DNA from 2 places in the Shewanella sp. NKUCC05_KAH genome. Region 2 is predicted to be linked to the other one. Evidence: predicted binding sites of a transcription regulator. Region 2 holds the regulator's gene; the other holds the start of a gene.
What was found. Region 2 encodes sigma-54, which starts transcription at its own class of promoters, with help from an activator protein. Its sites were predicted from a motif close to GTTGGCACGNNNNTNGNNT; they were not measured.
Positions count from the first base shown of each region.

Region 1: glnA (glutamate--ammonia ligase) is a predicted target of sigma-54. The motif match lies at 5,376-5,394, and genes of this name have one in related genera.

Region 1 covers NZ_JAHKQZ010000017.1:70,725-77,413, forward strand. Annotated here, with positions in the region: gene KO533_RS15605 (aminotransferase class V-fold PLP-dependent enzyme) at 1-644, shown strand, start outside; gene KO533_RS22670 (YceK/YidQ family lipoprotein) at 810-1,133, opposite strand; gene KO533_RS15615 (hypothetical protein) at 1,626-2,498, shown strand; gene KO533_RS15620 (hypothetical protein) at 2,682-3,557, shown strand; gene glnA (glutamate--ammonia ligase) at 3,879-5,288, opposite strand; gene typA (translational GTPase TypA) at 6,299-6,689, shown strand, end outside.
Region 2 covers NZ_JAHKQZ010000030.1:10,165-16,853, reverse strand. Annotated here, with positions in the region: gene lptC (LPS export ABC transporter periplasmic protein LptC) at 1-525, shown strand, start outside; gene lptA (lipopolysaccharide transport periplasmic protein LptA) at 512-1,066, shown strand; gene lptB (LPS export ABC transporter ATP-binding protein) at 1,063-1,794, shown strand; gene KO533_RS20845 (RNA polymerase factor sigma-54) at 1,902-3,380, shown strand; gene hpf (ribosome hibernation promoting factor) at 3,409-3,696, shown strand; gene ptsN (PTS IIA-like nitrogen regulatory protein PtsN) at 3,699-4,142, shown strand; gene rapZ (RNase adapter RapZ) at 4,139-4,993, shown strand; gene KO533_RS20825 (HPr family phosphocarrier protein) at 4,980-5,255, shown strand; gene mgtE (magnesium transporter) at 5,500-6,689, shown strand, end outside.

The DNA of each region.
Region 1 (6,689 bases), on a different contig from region 2:
CGGGGCAGCAGGCGCCATTAGCCAATATTTTCACTATAGCCCGTGAGCGAGGTTGTTTGAGCTTAGTGGATGTAGCGCAATCGGCGGGGATTATTCCGCTGGATCTTGCGCGCCTACAACCCGATTTTTTAATCGGTTCGAGTGTGAAATGGCTCTGCGGCGGCCCTGGTGCTGCCTATCTTTGGGTTAATCCCGCCATATTGGATAGTTGTCAGCCTAAAGATGTGGGTTGGTTTAGCCACGAGAATCCGTTCGAATTTGATATCCATGATTTTCGTTACCAGCATTCCGCACTGCGCTTTTGGGGAGGGACACCATCAATCGCGCCTTATGCCATTGCCACCCATAGCATTCATTATCTTGCTGGTTTAGGTACTCCGTTGCTGCGTAAATACAATCAGCAATTGATTGATGCTGTGGCGCAAGAGCTCGACCATGAGTTTGTGTCGCCGCGGGATACTGAAAAGCGCAGCGGCACGCTTATTCTGCAGTTTGGTAAACAGCAGCATCAAATGATGACGGCATTGGCGAACGCGAATATTAGTGTCGACGCCCGCAGTATGGGGATCCGGATTTCTCCGCATATTTATAACAATATGGCTGATATCAAGTTGTTACTTGATGTGATTAAAGCAAATCGCTAACTTAAATGATTTAAAATGGCTTGCTAGGCTAAGTTGTACCACGTAATTACAACTAACAAGGCACAACACTCTGGGAGGCAAACCGCGACATGGTCGTTCCCGTATGCTGGCGTTAACTCACCGTCACACAGGCAACTTGAGGTTATTTATTGGGTGCGATCATGCTTAAATCTTGTAGTCATAGCGGCAGACCATAGGTCGCGGGGTGTGGAGCTTGGGATCGCTGGGCGTGATCGCTAAATCTGCAGGTAGCATAACAGTATCGATGATCAACGCACTGCTCATATCAACGAGTGTCAGCGGGATGGTAAAGAGCAGCAAGGGCGGGGCCGCCAACGCGGAGATAATCATACACTCCTCGCCATTATCAACAGCCGTTTGCACACTTGAGAAAGAGTGACCCCAAGTTGAATCTTCTCCCATCCTCGACGTTATCGTTGCACATCCCGTGAGAGAACAGCACACGACCAACCAAGTCAACCAACGCATAACCACTCCATTGTTTATATGTGAAAAACTGCATTGCTTCGGTATGATCTACTCACTTGATCAACTGAGAGCGTTAGTGATGTGGAACCAGATCTGGTTTCATTTGACGCCAACCTGTTCTGTTTCAACAGCTTGGCATTCTAACTATATGATTATATCTGTCAATTATTCATCAACAGAAACGAGATACAACCAAGCTCAATAACCTAGTTGTTAACGGCGACTCTTGTTTTGGATTGGTATTAATCATGGAGGTTTGTATGCCGTGTCCTCGCAGCACTCAGATGAGTTTTGAACATACTCTTTAAAATCAGTCTCCACTTCCCTTACTGGCCATCTAGCTACTTTTATTACTTTCCTTAAAACTGTTTCAGTAAATATTCGCTTGAGGGTAGGCCGAGAGCATATTATGTTGCTGATTTAAAATGGATGACTGGATTTACTGCTTGGCGATGGCCACGCTACAAGTAGAGTCTACCGAGAGGTAACAGGATGAACAATAAAGCAGCGCCGCAGCAGTTGGCGTCGACAGAGCAAGAGACACAACCGTTGGACGACAGTCGGTATGAAGACCTGCCGCGCAGTGAGTACCTGCAATTACCCCAAGAGGAGCAAGACCGGCTCTATCAGTTGCGTCAGCAGCGGGTACGCGAGGCGCCCACCCTTTATGAGTGGGATATTCGGGTGGCGACTGTCTATGGTCTATTTTGGTTAACCTTCCTGATCCCGTGTGGCTGTTTAGCACTTATAGGGAGCTATTTGCTATCTGGCGATACTAGCTTGGGTATAGGGTTAATCATCATGGCACTAATAATGTGCCTATCTGCTCGTTACCTCTGGTTTGCAGACAAGCAGTACCACTATCGGCTCACCACAGAGGGGCTGGTCACCACCTATCATGACGCTATTCCGGATGCAGCCTACGCGGTAGTGCGGTGGCTGGCTTGGTTTGGAGTGGTGGTTTGTATTGTCGGGGTGGCGTTGTTAGGCCCGGCCGCCTTGGTCGGTGCAGGAAGTTTTGCCGTGATGGCATTTTTCTTTACTGGTTTTAAAAATGTAGAGACTACTTACGAGAGTCCTATAAAAAATGGGCATCGTCATTTGATTAAGGTAACGCGGAATCGTCCATTTATTGCCTGCCAATCGGATATACGAACAATGGGCTTACGCGCAAGCATTCGTCTTCATTGCCCATTGGATAAGATGCACATTATCTTGTCATTGCTGATGACGCAGTTACCTGATTCTGAAATCCGTGTATTTAAAAATGAGCGCGTGTTAGATGGCGTACCATTTGCGTCATTTGAGTCAGGCAAACCAGCCCAACTATCAGATTTTGCCCCTGACAATACCCAGCCCAGTTAACGTTTTTTCTCGCGCCTGTTATTGGCGCGAGACTCGGTGTCCATCAGTGACAGCTTTGCCACCAAGATGCTAACAGACTTTTTAGCGGCAAGGTCGTCAAGGGTGAGAAAACATTAAGTACGAGCTGTGTGGGTAGGTTAACGATGACCGTGCAGTCCGTGGGTACAGCAAAGGAATAGCTATATGAATAAGAGGGCAGCGCCGCAGCAGTTGGCGTCGACAGAGCAAGAGACACAACCGTTAGACGACAGTCGGTATGAAGACCTGCCGCGCAGTGAGTACCTGCAATTACCCCAAGAGGAGCAAGACCGGCTCTATCAGTTGCGTCAGCAGCGGGTGCGAGAGGCGCCCACGCTTTATGAGTGGGATATTCGGGTGGCGACTGTGTATGGCATTGGGTGGATCATGGTCCTTATTCCGTGCGGGATTACGGCTCTAGTTGGGTTGGTGACATACTGGTATGGATTTGAGCAATGGTATTATTTTCTCATCATAGTGATGATTTTTGGGCCATTTATGCGCTACCTCTGGTTGGCCGACAAACAGTACCATTATCGGCTCACCACCGAGGGGTTAGTTACCACCTATCATGACGTTATACCGGATGCCGCCTACGCGGTAGTGCGGGGGCTGGCTTGGTTTGGGATGGTGGTTTGTATTGTCGGGGTGGCGTTGTTAGGCCCGGCCGCCTTGGTCGGCGCGGGTGGTTTTGCCGTTATGGCATTTTTCTTCACCGGTTTTAAAAATATAGAGACTACTTACGAGAGTCCTATAAAAAATGGGCATCGTCATTTGATTAAGATAACGCGGAATCGTCCATTTATTGCCTGCCAATCGGATGTACGAACAATGGGCTTACGTGCAAGTATTCGTCTTCATTGCCCATTGGATAAGATGCACATTATCTTGTCATTACTGATGACGCAGTTACCTGATTCTGAAATCCGTGTATTTAAAAATGAGCGCGTGTTAGATGGCGTACCATTTGCGTCATTTGAGTCAGGCGAACCTGCCCAACTGGCAGATTTTGCCCCTGAGAATCCCAGCCTAGTTGAATAAAGCGTGGACACTCAACAATAATGGCGCGGTAGTTAACTTCCGACTATATAGGTGGTTTTATGCCGCACCCTCTTTTAATTTAGATCAGTTTTCAACCATCTATCTCTATTGTTGCTGTTGCCGCGGTGTCTGGCGTGCCTTCTCTGAATGATAAAAGAGTGGTTGGCGATGATGCCTATGTAGAGAACAACGCGATGATTGAATCAGAATAAAAGTTGTATATACCTTTAAAATACAAAAAGCCCCGATAGCGTTGCTATCGAGGCTTTTATATTTTCTGTATCAATTACATAAAGCGAGCCGGTTGTATAGCGCTAGCCATTACAGGCTGTAGTACATTTCAAACTCAAGTGGGTGAGTTGTACGTGCTACGCGCTCAGCTTCTGCTGTTTTCAGTACGATATAAGATTGGATGAAATCTTCACTGAACACGCCGCCTTTAGTCAGGAACTCATGGTCAGCTTGCAGATTTTCAAGGGCGTTTTCTAATGACGTTGCCACTTGTGGGATTTCAGCCGCTTCTTCTGGAGGCAGATCGTACAGATCTTTGTCCATCGCCTCACCTGGGTGGATCTTGTTTTGGATACCGTCAAGACCCGCCATCAGCAGCGCTGCGAAACCTAAGTATGGGTTTGCATGTGGATCAGGGAAACGTGCTTCGATACGACGGCCTTTAGGGCTTGGTACCACTGGAATACGGATTGATGCAGAGCGGTTACGGGCAGAGTAGGCCAACATAACAGGTGCTTCAAAGTGTGGCACTAAACGCTTGTAAGAGTTAGTGCTTGGGTTAGTGAAAGCGTTCAGCGCGCGAGCGTGCTTGATGATACCACCTATGTAGTACAGCGCCGTTTCACTTAAACCTGCGTATTTGTCGCCAGCGAACAAGTTAACACCGTCTTTCGCCAGAGATTGGTGAACGTGCATGCCGCTACCGTTGTCACCAACGATGGGTTTAGGCATGAAAGTCGCCGTCTTGCCGTAAGCGTGTGCCATGTTGTGCACTACGTACTTCAGAATTTGGATTTCATCCGCTTTCTTAGTCAAGGTGTTGAAGCGAGTTGCGATTTCGTTTTGACCTGCAGTCGCCACTTCGTGGTGATGCGCTTCAACCACTTGGCCCATTTCTTCGAGCACTAAACACATAGCGCTACGTAGGTCTTGTGATGAGTCAACCGGTGCAACTGGGAAGTAACCACCTTTAACAAATGGACGGTGACCTGTGTTGCCGCCTTCGTAGCTAGTGCCTGAGTTCCAAGCCGCTTCTTTAGCGTCGATCTTAACGAAACAACCTGACATGTCAGTACCGAAACGGACATCGTCAAATAGGAAGAATTCTGGTTCTGGTCCAATCAATACAGTATCAGCGATACCAGTAGAGATCAGGTAAGCTTCTGCTTTTTTAGCAATTGAGCGTGGGTCACGGTCGTAACCTGTCATAGTACCGGGTTCAAGAATGTCACAACGGATCAGCGCTGTGGTTTCTTCGGTGAAAGGATCCAGTACAAATGTCGTTGGATCTGGCATCAGTACCATGTCTGATTCGTTAATGCCTTTCCAACCAGCGATAGAAGAACCGTCAAACATTTTGCCGTCTTCGAAGAAATCAGCATCTACCTGATGAGAAGGAATAGATACGTGCTGCTCTTTACCTTTAGTGTCGGTAAAACGTAAATCAACGAACTTAACTTCTAATTCTTCAAGTTGCTTTAAAACTGATTCAACTGACATTCTCAAGCCTCCGGTAGGGTAAAGGGATGCCCCTTCTATAATCTTTTAACTCAAGTGATTTATCTTGAGCCAAACTTACGAGCTATAAAGCGATATCCATGCCAATAATTTAACTTACTGATTAACATGGTTTAAAATCTTTGTTGCACTTAATTGGATTCGCGTGTGCACCATAATAGTGCTTTTGTCTGTGGCATTTTGGTGCATTACTCCATTTTGGTGCGCACTGAATTGATTCATGCAAACCTTAAGCTGGGATGCACAGCGATAACATGCACCGCTTATATGGCACTGAGATGGCAATGACGCTTTGGCTTTCACTATCTCAGTAAGTACCGCCTCTGTGAAGCTCGCACATACTTGCAGCACTGCACGGGACTATTTATCACCGCATAATCGCCGCATAATTGTCATAAAACCACGCTAGTCTGTCCAACTATGCCACGCATTATCAATCCAATAGTGGTTTATTATCATATTATTAGGAAAGAGTTCGTTCTCATGTGCGAAATGTCTTTGCTGTTCACAGGCCAAGTGAAATCAGTGATGCGTAAAAAGGTATTCCGTGACAATGAAGTGAGTCTTAATGCCATCGGGTGTAAACGCCAACATGAACGTTAGATTAAGTGTGCCGCAGAATTTATTGCAGTGTGTTCACGTGGTAATTTCTCTGTATCTAAGTCGATTTTGCTGATGCTTAAATCGACATTAGCAGTGCTAACATTGAATACGAAAAATAGCAAATTCAGCTGCTTAACTCGAATTTTTCCTACGAATATGGCAATTAAACAGAGCGTTAACTCTGGCTATAGAGGATTTCATTCAGTGGATGATTGGCGGAAATTACCCAAGGATTGGCGAATTGTTTTATAAGTGTTCAAAAATAATCCTGTGCGCCAAGGCCGCTCTGGAGTAGAATGGCACGCTTTTTATTGTGGTAGATCGAGCTCGATCACCATAACGAATTACTGAAATATCCCTATTTTTGTTTGATGGTAAGAGGTTTATCCGTGCTAGAGAATTTACGTAACATCGCCATTATTGCACACGTTGACCATGGCAAAACGACCCTGGTAGACAAGTTGCTGTCACAGTCAGGCACCCTTGCAACCCGAGGAGAAGCCACTGAGCGGGTGATGGACTCCAACGATCTTGAAAAGGAACGTGGGATCACGATTCTGGCAAAGAATACTGCCATCAAGTGGAACGACTACCGTATTAACATTGTTGATACCCCAGGCCACGCCGATTTCGGTGGTGAGGTTGAGCGTGTTCTGTCTATGGTTGACTCAGTATTATTGCTAGTTGATGCCGTTGACGGTCCAATGCCACAAACTCGCTTCGTAACGAAGAAAGCGTTTGCTCAAGGCCTAAAGCCAATCGTTGTTATCAACAAAATTG
Region 2 (6,689 bases):
GGAACCGCACTAGCGCTTTACTGGCAGGTCCAGAACAAACACAGCGGTGATTCCGATAACAGAGTAAAAGATCAAAATACCCCAGATTTCATCGTTGAAGATCTGCGCAGTGTTGAGTTCAATGAGCAAGGACTAGTGAATAGCCGTGTGACGGCGAAACACATGGAACATTATGATTCAACGAATCAAACTTTCTTTACTCAACCTGTTTATCTTGTTTATCCAGACCAAGGTAAAGCACAATGGCAACTCAGGGCAGATCAGGGCAAGCTAAACAAGGAAACTGGCAAGGTTGTATTAGAAAATAATGTTATTATCGATGCCATTAGCCCAGAAGAACCGATTCAGACCTTGTCCACCAGTTATCTGGAACTCGATCTCAACACTATGATAATGACCTCTGACCGTACCATTTACGTCACAGGGAAAGATTTTAATATTCAAGGCCAAGGCCTTTATGCCGACCTCAACGCGCAAGAAGTGCAATTGACCAGTCAGGTAGTAGGAACATATGAAGCAAAATAACGTATTACTTGCCAGCCTAATGCTAATTATGAGCATGAGTGCTTTCGCGAAAGTGGGCGACTTAAAGCAAGAAGTCAAAATTAAAGCTGTGAGCCAAACTGCGGATATCAAAAACAACCAGATCATCTTCTTTGGTCCAGTTGAAGTTACCCAAGGCTCAATAAAAATCCAAGCAAATGAACTGCGTGCATTTTCCGCTGAAGGTGAAAATAGCAAAACTTTGGTCGCCACAGGCAACCCTGCTACGTATAGCCAGATATTAGACGATGGCCGTCCTGCATCGGCTAGCGCGAAAGAAATTCGTTACGATATGGCAAGCCGCACCTTAACTCTGAAAGGTATGGCGTCATTAGATCAAGCGGGTAGCCAAGTTACAGGCAATTTAATCCGCTATAACATGATTCAACAGAAATTGATGGCCGAGAGTACTGGCAGTGGTGACGATCGCGTGATCACTATTATTCAGCCAGAAAACTATCAAGATGATGCCAAATCAGATGCTCCAGCGGATAAACCTGTAAAAAAGCAGGACTCTAAATGACCCAAATCACCTTAAGAGCACAAAATCTGGCGAAAAGTTACAAGAGTCGCCAAGTGGTTAAAGACGTCAGTCTGACGGTAAAAACCGGTCAAGTCGTTGGCCTACTCGGTCCAAACGGTGCAGGTAAAACCACGACCTTTTACATGGTTGTCGGGCTAGTGAAGAGCGATAAGGGACATATCTTTATCGACGATGATGATTTAACCGCAGATCCTATGCATCTGCGTGCCCGCAAAGGCATAGGTTACTTACCGCAGGAAGCCAGTATCTTTCGTAAGCTAACTGTTCATGACAACATCATGGCCGTACTGCAAACTCGTAAAGAACTTAAAAACGAAGAACGAGAAGAAGAACTAGAACATCTGCTCGAAGAGTTTCATATCACCCACATCCGTGACAGCCAAGGCATGTCATTGTCGGGTGGCGAACGTCGTCGCGTCGAAATTGCGCGAGCTTTAGCCGCTAATCCTAAGTTCATTTTGCTCGATGAACCGTTTGCAGGCGTCGATCCTATTTCGGTTATCGACATCAAGAAGATTATCGAACAACTCAAAAGTCGCGGCCTTGGCGTACTGATCACAGACCATAATGTCCGCGAGACATTAGATGTATGTGAACATGCTTATATTGTGAGTCACGGAAACCTGATTGCCGAAGGAACTCCAGCAGAGATCTTAGACAATCAGCAAGTTAGGGCTGTGTACTTAGGTGAACAATTCAGGCTATAGTTAATCGAGCGAAGCCAATGGAGGCAATTTATACCGCCATTGGGCTTCACTCAAGATAATAATAAGCGACCTCATCCAACAATAATAACGTAGGGATCAGCGGTAACATGAAAGCGTCACTCCAGCTCAAACTGGGTCAACAGTTAACCATGACGCCACAACTACAACAGGCTATACGTCTGTTGCAACTGTCGTCATTAGAACTGCAGCAAGAGATCCAGCAAGCATTAGATTCTAATCCCCTTCTCGAGCTGGAAGAGGATCAATTCGACGCCACTAAAACCCCTGTAAACCAAACGCTATCCGATACGGATTTCAGTGAATCTAGCACTCTGCCACCAGAAAAAGACAGCTCCACCATAGACACGGCAGAGTCGCTAACCAAAGAATCCATGCCCGATGAGCTCCCCATGGACACCACATGGGATGAAGTGTTTACCGCCTCCCCAAACTCAGGCCCCGGCGGCAGTCGTGAAGACGATATGCCCTTCCAAGGCGAGACCAGTGAAGGTTTGTACGAACACTTAGAATGGCAAAAAAACCTCACGCCGTTTTCTGAAACCGATTTAGCCATTGCCACCGCCATTATTGATGCAATCGACGATCAGGGCTATCTCACCCAAAGCACTGAAGAAATTCTCGAAGCCATGGGCAATCCTGAAGTTGAGCTTGACGAAGTCGAAGCCGTACTCAAGCGCATTCAGCATTTTGATCCCATAGGCGTTGCCGCCCGCGATTTAAGTGAATGCCTGCTGATCCAACTGTCGCATTTCGCCGCTGATACTCCCAACCTAGAAAACGCCCGTATGCTGATCAAAGATCATTTAGATCTGATCGCCGCCCGTGATTTTAGGTTGTTGATGCGTAAGACTAAATTAAAAGAAGATGAATTAAGGGATGGTATAGCACTCATCCAAACCCTCAATCCTCGCCCAGGTTTGTTGATCACGCCCAATAATGACGAATACGTTATCCCAGATGTGTCTGTGTCGAAGAAAAATGGCCGCTGGGTCGTTGAGCTTAATCCTGACTGCATGCCCAAAATCAATGTAAATCAACATTATGCTTCTATGGCACGCAGCACAAAAAACCAAGCCGATAGCCAATTTATTCGCGGCCATCTGCAAGAGGCTAAATGGTTTATTAAGAGTCTAGAAAGCCGTAACGACACTTTGCTTAAAGTTGCTAATTGCATAGTGCAATATCAGCAAGGTTTCTTTGAGTATGGTGAAGAAGCCATGAAGCCTATGGTGCTTAACGATATTGCTGAAGCGGTAGAAATGCATGAGTCCACCATCTCACGGGTCACAACTCAAAAATACATGCATACCCCTAAGGGACTTTTTGAACTAAAATACTTCTTCTCTAGCCACGTCGGGACTGACGATGGTGGTGAGTGCTCATCCACAGCAATCAGAGCCTTTATAAAGAAACTGGTGGCAGCGGAAAACCAGAAAAAACCATTAAGCGATAGTAAGATGGCTCAACTTCTGGCAGAACAAGGGATCAACGTAGCCCGCAGAACCATTGCGAAGTACCGAGAGGCTATGCTTATTCCACCTTCTAATCAGCGTAAAAGTTTATAACCTACAGTGGATATCGGAGGACGTTTCTATGCAAATAAACCTAAGTGGGCACCATATCGAAATTACCGAATCGTTACGTGCATATGTAGAAGAAAAGTTTTCAAAACTTGAACGCCATTTCGAACAGATCAATAATGTGCACGTTGTGCTCAATGTTGAGAAAATGCAACAGATTGCCGAAGCGAGAATAAACCTCATAGGTGGTGAAGTTTTTGCTACTTCAGAGCATGCTGACATGTATGCCGCTATAGACGCCCTGATTGACAAGCTTGACCGTCAGGTTATTAAACACAAAGAGAAGTTAACAAAACACTAATAATGGAACTTTGTACCATACTGCGGCCGGAGTGCACTACCTGCGCCACTCCGGGCAGCAAGAAAAAGGTACTGGAACTCATCAGCGACTTAGTCGCTGCCCAGTACCCGACCCTCTCATCTCAAGAGATATTCGAAAGCCTAGTGGCGCGCGAAAAGATGGGGAGCACAGGTATAGGTAACGGCATCGCCATTCCACATGGTCGACTAGCCGATATAGATCAGCCCATTGCCATACTCATTAAGTGTGAAGAGCCGATAGCATTTGATGCTATCGATAAGCAACCTGTTGATATTTTATTTGCACTACTGGTGCCTGCAGACCAATGTCAGCAGCACTTAAGTACCTTGTCTTGCATGGCCGAAAAGCTGAGCGACAAGCAAATATTAAAGCAATTACGCAAGACGCATGATGAAACGGAACTCTATCAGGTAATCACTGGATGAAACTGGTCATAGTGTCGGGCCGCTCAGGCTCAGGCAAATCTGTCGCCCTTAGGGTACTCGAAGATCTCGGCTATTATTGTGTCGATAACCTTCCCTTGCCATTGATTGGCAGTTTGCTTGAGCAACTCAAAGGCAGTAACGATCTCGTCGCCATCAGTGTCGACGTGCGTAACATGCCTGAGCAGGATAAGGTCTTAGTAAAACAACTCGCTAGCCTACCTCCAGATACTGAGTTAACGAGCTTCTTCCTTAACTCCAGCGATAAAATTCTGCTCAAGCGTTACAGCGAAACCCGCCGTTTGCATCCTTTGTCGAAGAGCCGAGTCTCTTTGCAAGAAGCGATAAAGCTGGAGGGGAAACTGCTCGAGCCTATGTCAAAACTGGTCGATCACTACATAGATACGTCGAATTTGAATATCTATGATTTAAGCGACCAAGTCCGACAAATTCTCCTTGGTAGTGTCGATAAAGAACTCGTGATCAACTTCGAGTCCTTTGGCTTTAAGCACGGAATGCCCACCGAAGCCGACTTTATGTTCGATGTACGCTTTCTACCTAATCCCCACTGGGAGCTGGCGCTGCGGCCATTGACTGGTTTAGATGAACCCGTAGCTGAGTTCTTAAATCGCCAACCACTGGTCAATAAGTTCATCTGGCAAATCGAAAATTTACTGGAGACTTGGCTGCCGCACCTTGAGCGTAACAATCGCAGTTATTTAACTGTGGCCATTGGCTGCACAGGTGGACAGCACAGATCGGTTTACGTCGCAGAGCAATTGGCCAAACGCTTTAGTAACGGTAAACATAAAGTGTATGCCCGTCATCGAGAGCTCAACAATGCCAAAGCTTGAACGTCAGATAACTATCTGTAATAAGCTCGGTTTACATGCCCGTGCCGCCACTAAGTTGGTGGTACTGGCTTCCGAGTTTGATGCGACCATCACCTTAATCCAAGGCGATAAACAAGCATCGGCCGCCAGTGTGCTTGGCTTGCTGATGCTTGAAACTGGTATGGGTAAAACCATTAAGCTGATCGCCGAAGGCCCAGATGCAGAGCCGGCTCTCGATGCCATTTGTGCCTTAATCGACGCTAAGTTTGACGAAGCCTGTTAGTTTCACTTCACACTAAGCACTTCATCGTTAGTTTCACTTCATGTCTAGTTTAAAAAACTTGTCATTCAGACATGGCAAAACATTTGTCGCTCGACGATACAAGCTACTGGCGATTACACTAGCGGTCATTGCGCTGGCCTTACCTTAGCCGCCTTAATCTGTGTCATCGACTGACGCTTAGTCACCGCTAAATCCTAGCCTAACACCAAGATCTCAAACCAATTTGCCGCACAATGGAGGACAAATGCCCGTAGATAATGCAGAAAACGATCACACCGGACATAGTCTTGACCAGTTAAACCAAGCGCTTAGCAGCGGCATGTTTGTACACGTGCGTAATATGCTGCAAAAAATGGCCGCCTCAGATATCGCGCTGATCTTAGAATCATCACCGCCAAATGCCAGACAAGTACTGTGGCAGCTCATCGATCAGGAACAAATAGGCGACATACTCGATGAGTTGAGTGAAGAACTCAAAGACCCACTGATCCGCAGCATGAGCCCTGAGCGAGTCGCGAAAGCGACAGCAAGCATGGACACCGACGATCTCGCCTATATTCTGCGAAGTCTTCCCGACGCCGTTTACAAACAAGTGTTGCAGTCGATGACGGAGCAAAATCGCCTGAGGGTAGAACAAGCCCTATCTTATCCAGATGAGACCGCCGGCAGCTTGATGAATACAGATACAGTCACCTTAAGACCCGATGTGAATATCGATGTGGTGCTGCGCTATCTTCGGCAAAGGGGCAACCTACCCGACACCACAGATACCTTATATGTGGTCGACAAACAGGACAAAGTCCTTGGCGGGGTTAGGCTGGCAGATCTGCTGACTTGCGCGCCAAGCACCACAATTCGCAATATCATGGATCCCAATATTCAAAGTATTCCGGTGAGCATGTCCGACAGCGAAGTCGCGCAGAAATTCGAACGCAATGACTGGGTATCGGCACCTGTCGTCGACTGTGATGGTAAGCTGCTCGGACGTATCACAATCGATGACGTAGTCGATGTTATCCGCGAAGATGCTGAACATTCCATGATGGGTATGGCGGGGATGGACGGAGATGAAGATACTTTTGGTCCTGTGCTAAAAAGTACCCTACGTCGCTCGCTCTGGCTCACTATAAACTTATTCGCCGCCCTGCTTGCCTCGTCGGTCAGCAATATGTTTGAAGGCACTATTGAGCAATTTGCCACTATCGCCATCCTAATGACGATTGTCCCTAGCATGGGCGGTGTTGCCGGTAATCAGACCTTAGCGCTCGTGATCCGCGGTATTGCTTTAGGCCATATCGGCCAAAGCAACGCTCGCTGGCTTATCGGTAAAGAGCTATCGATTGGTTTTCTCAATGGTTTGATGTGGTCGATTTTAGTCTTTGTCGCCGTGTGGCTATGGAAGGATGATATGGCACTGGCGGGCTTAATTGGTAG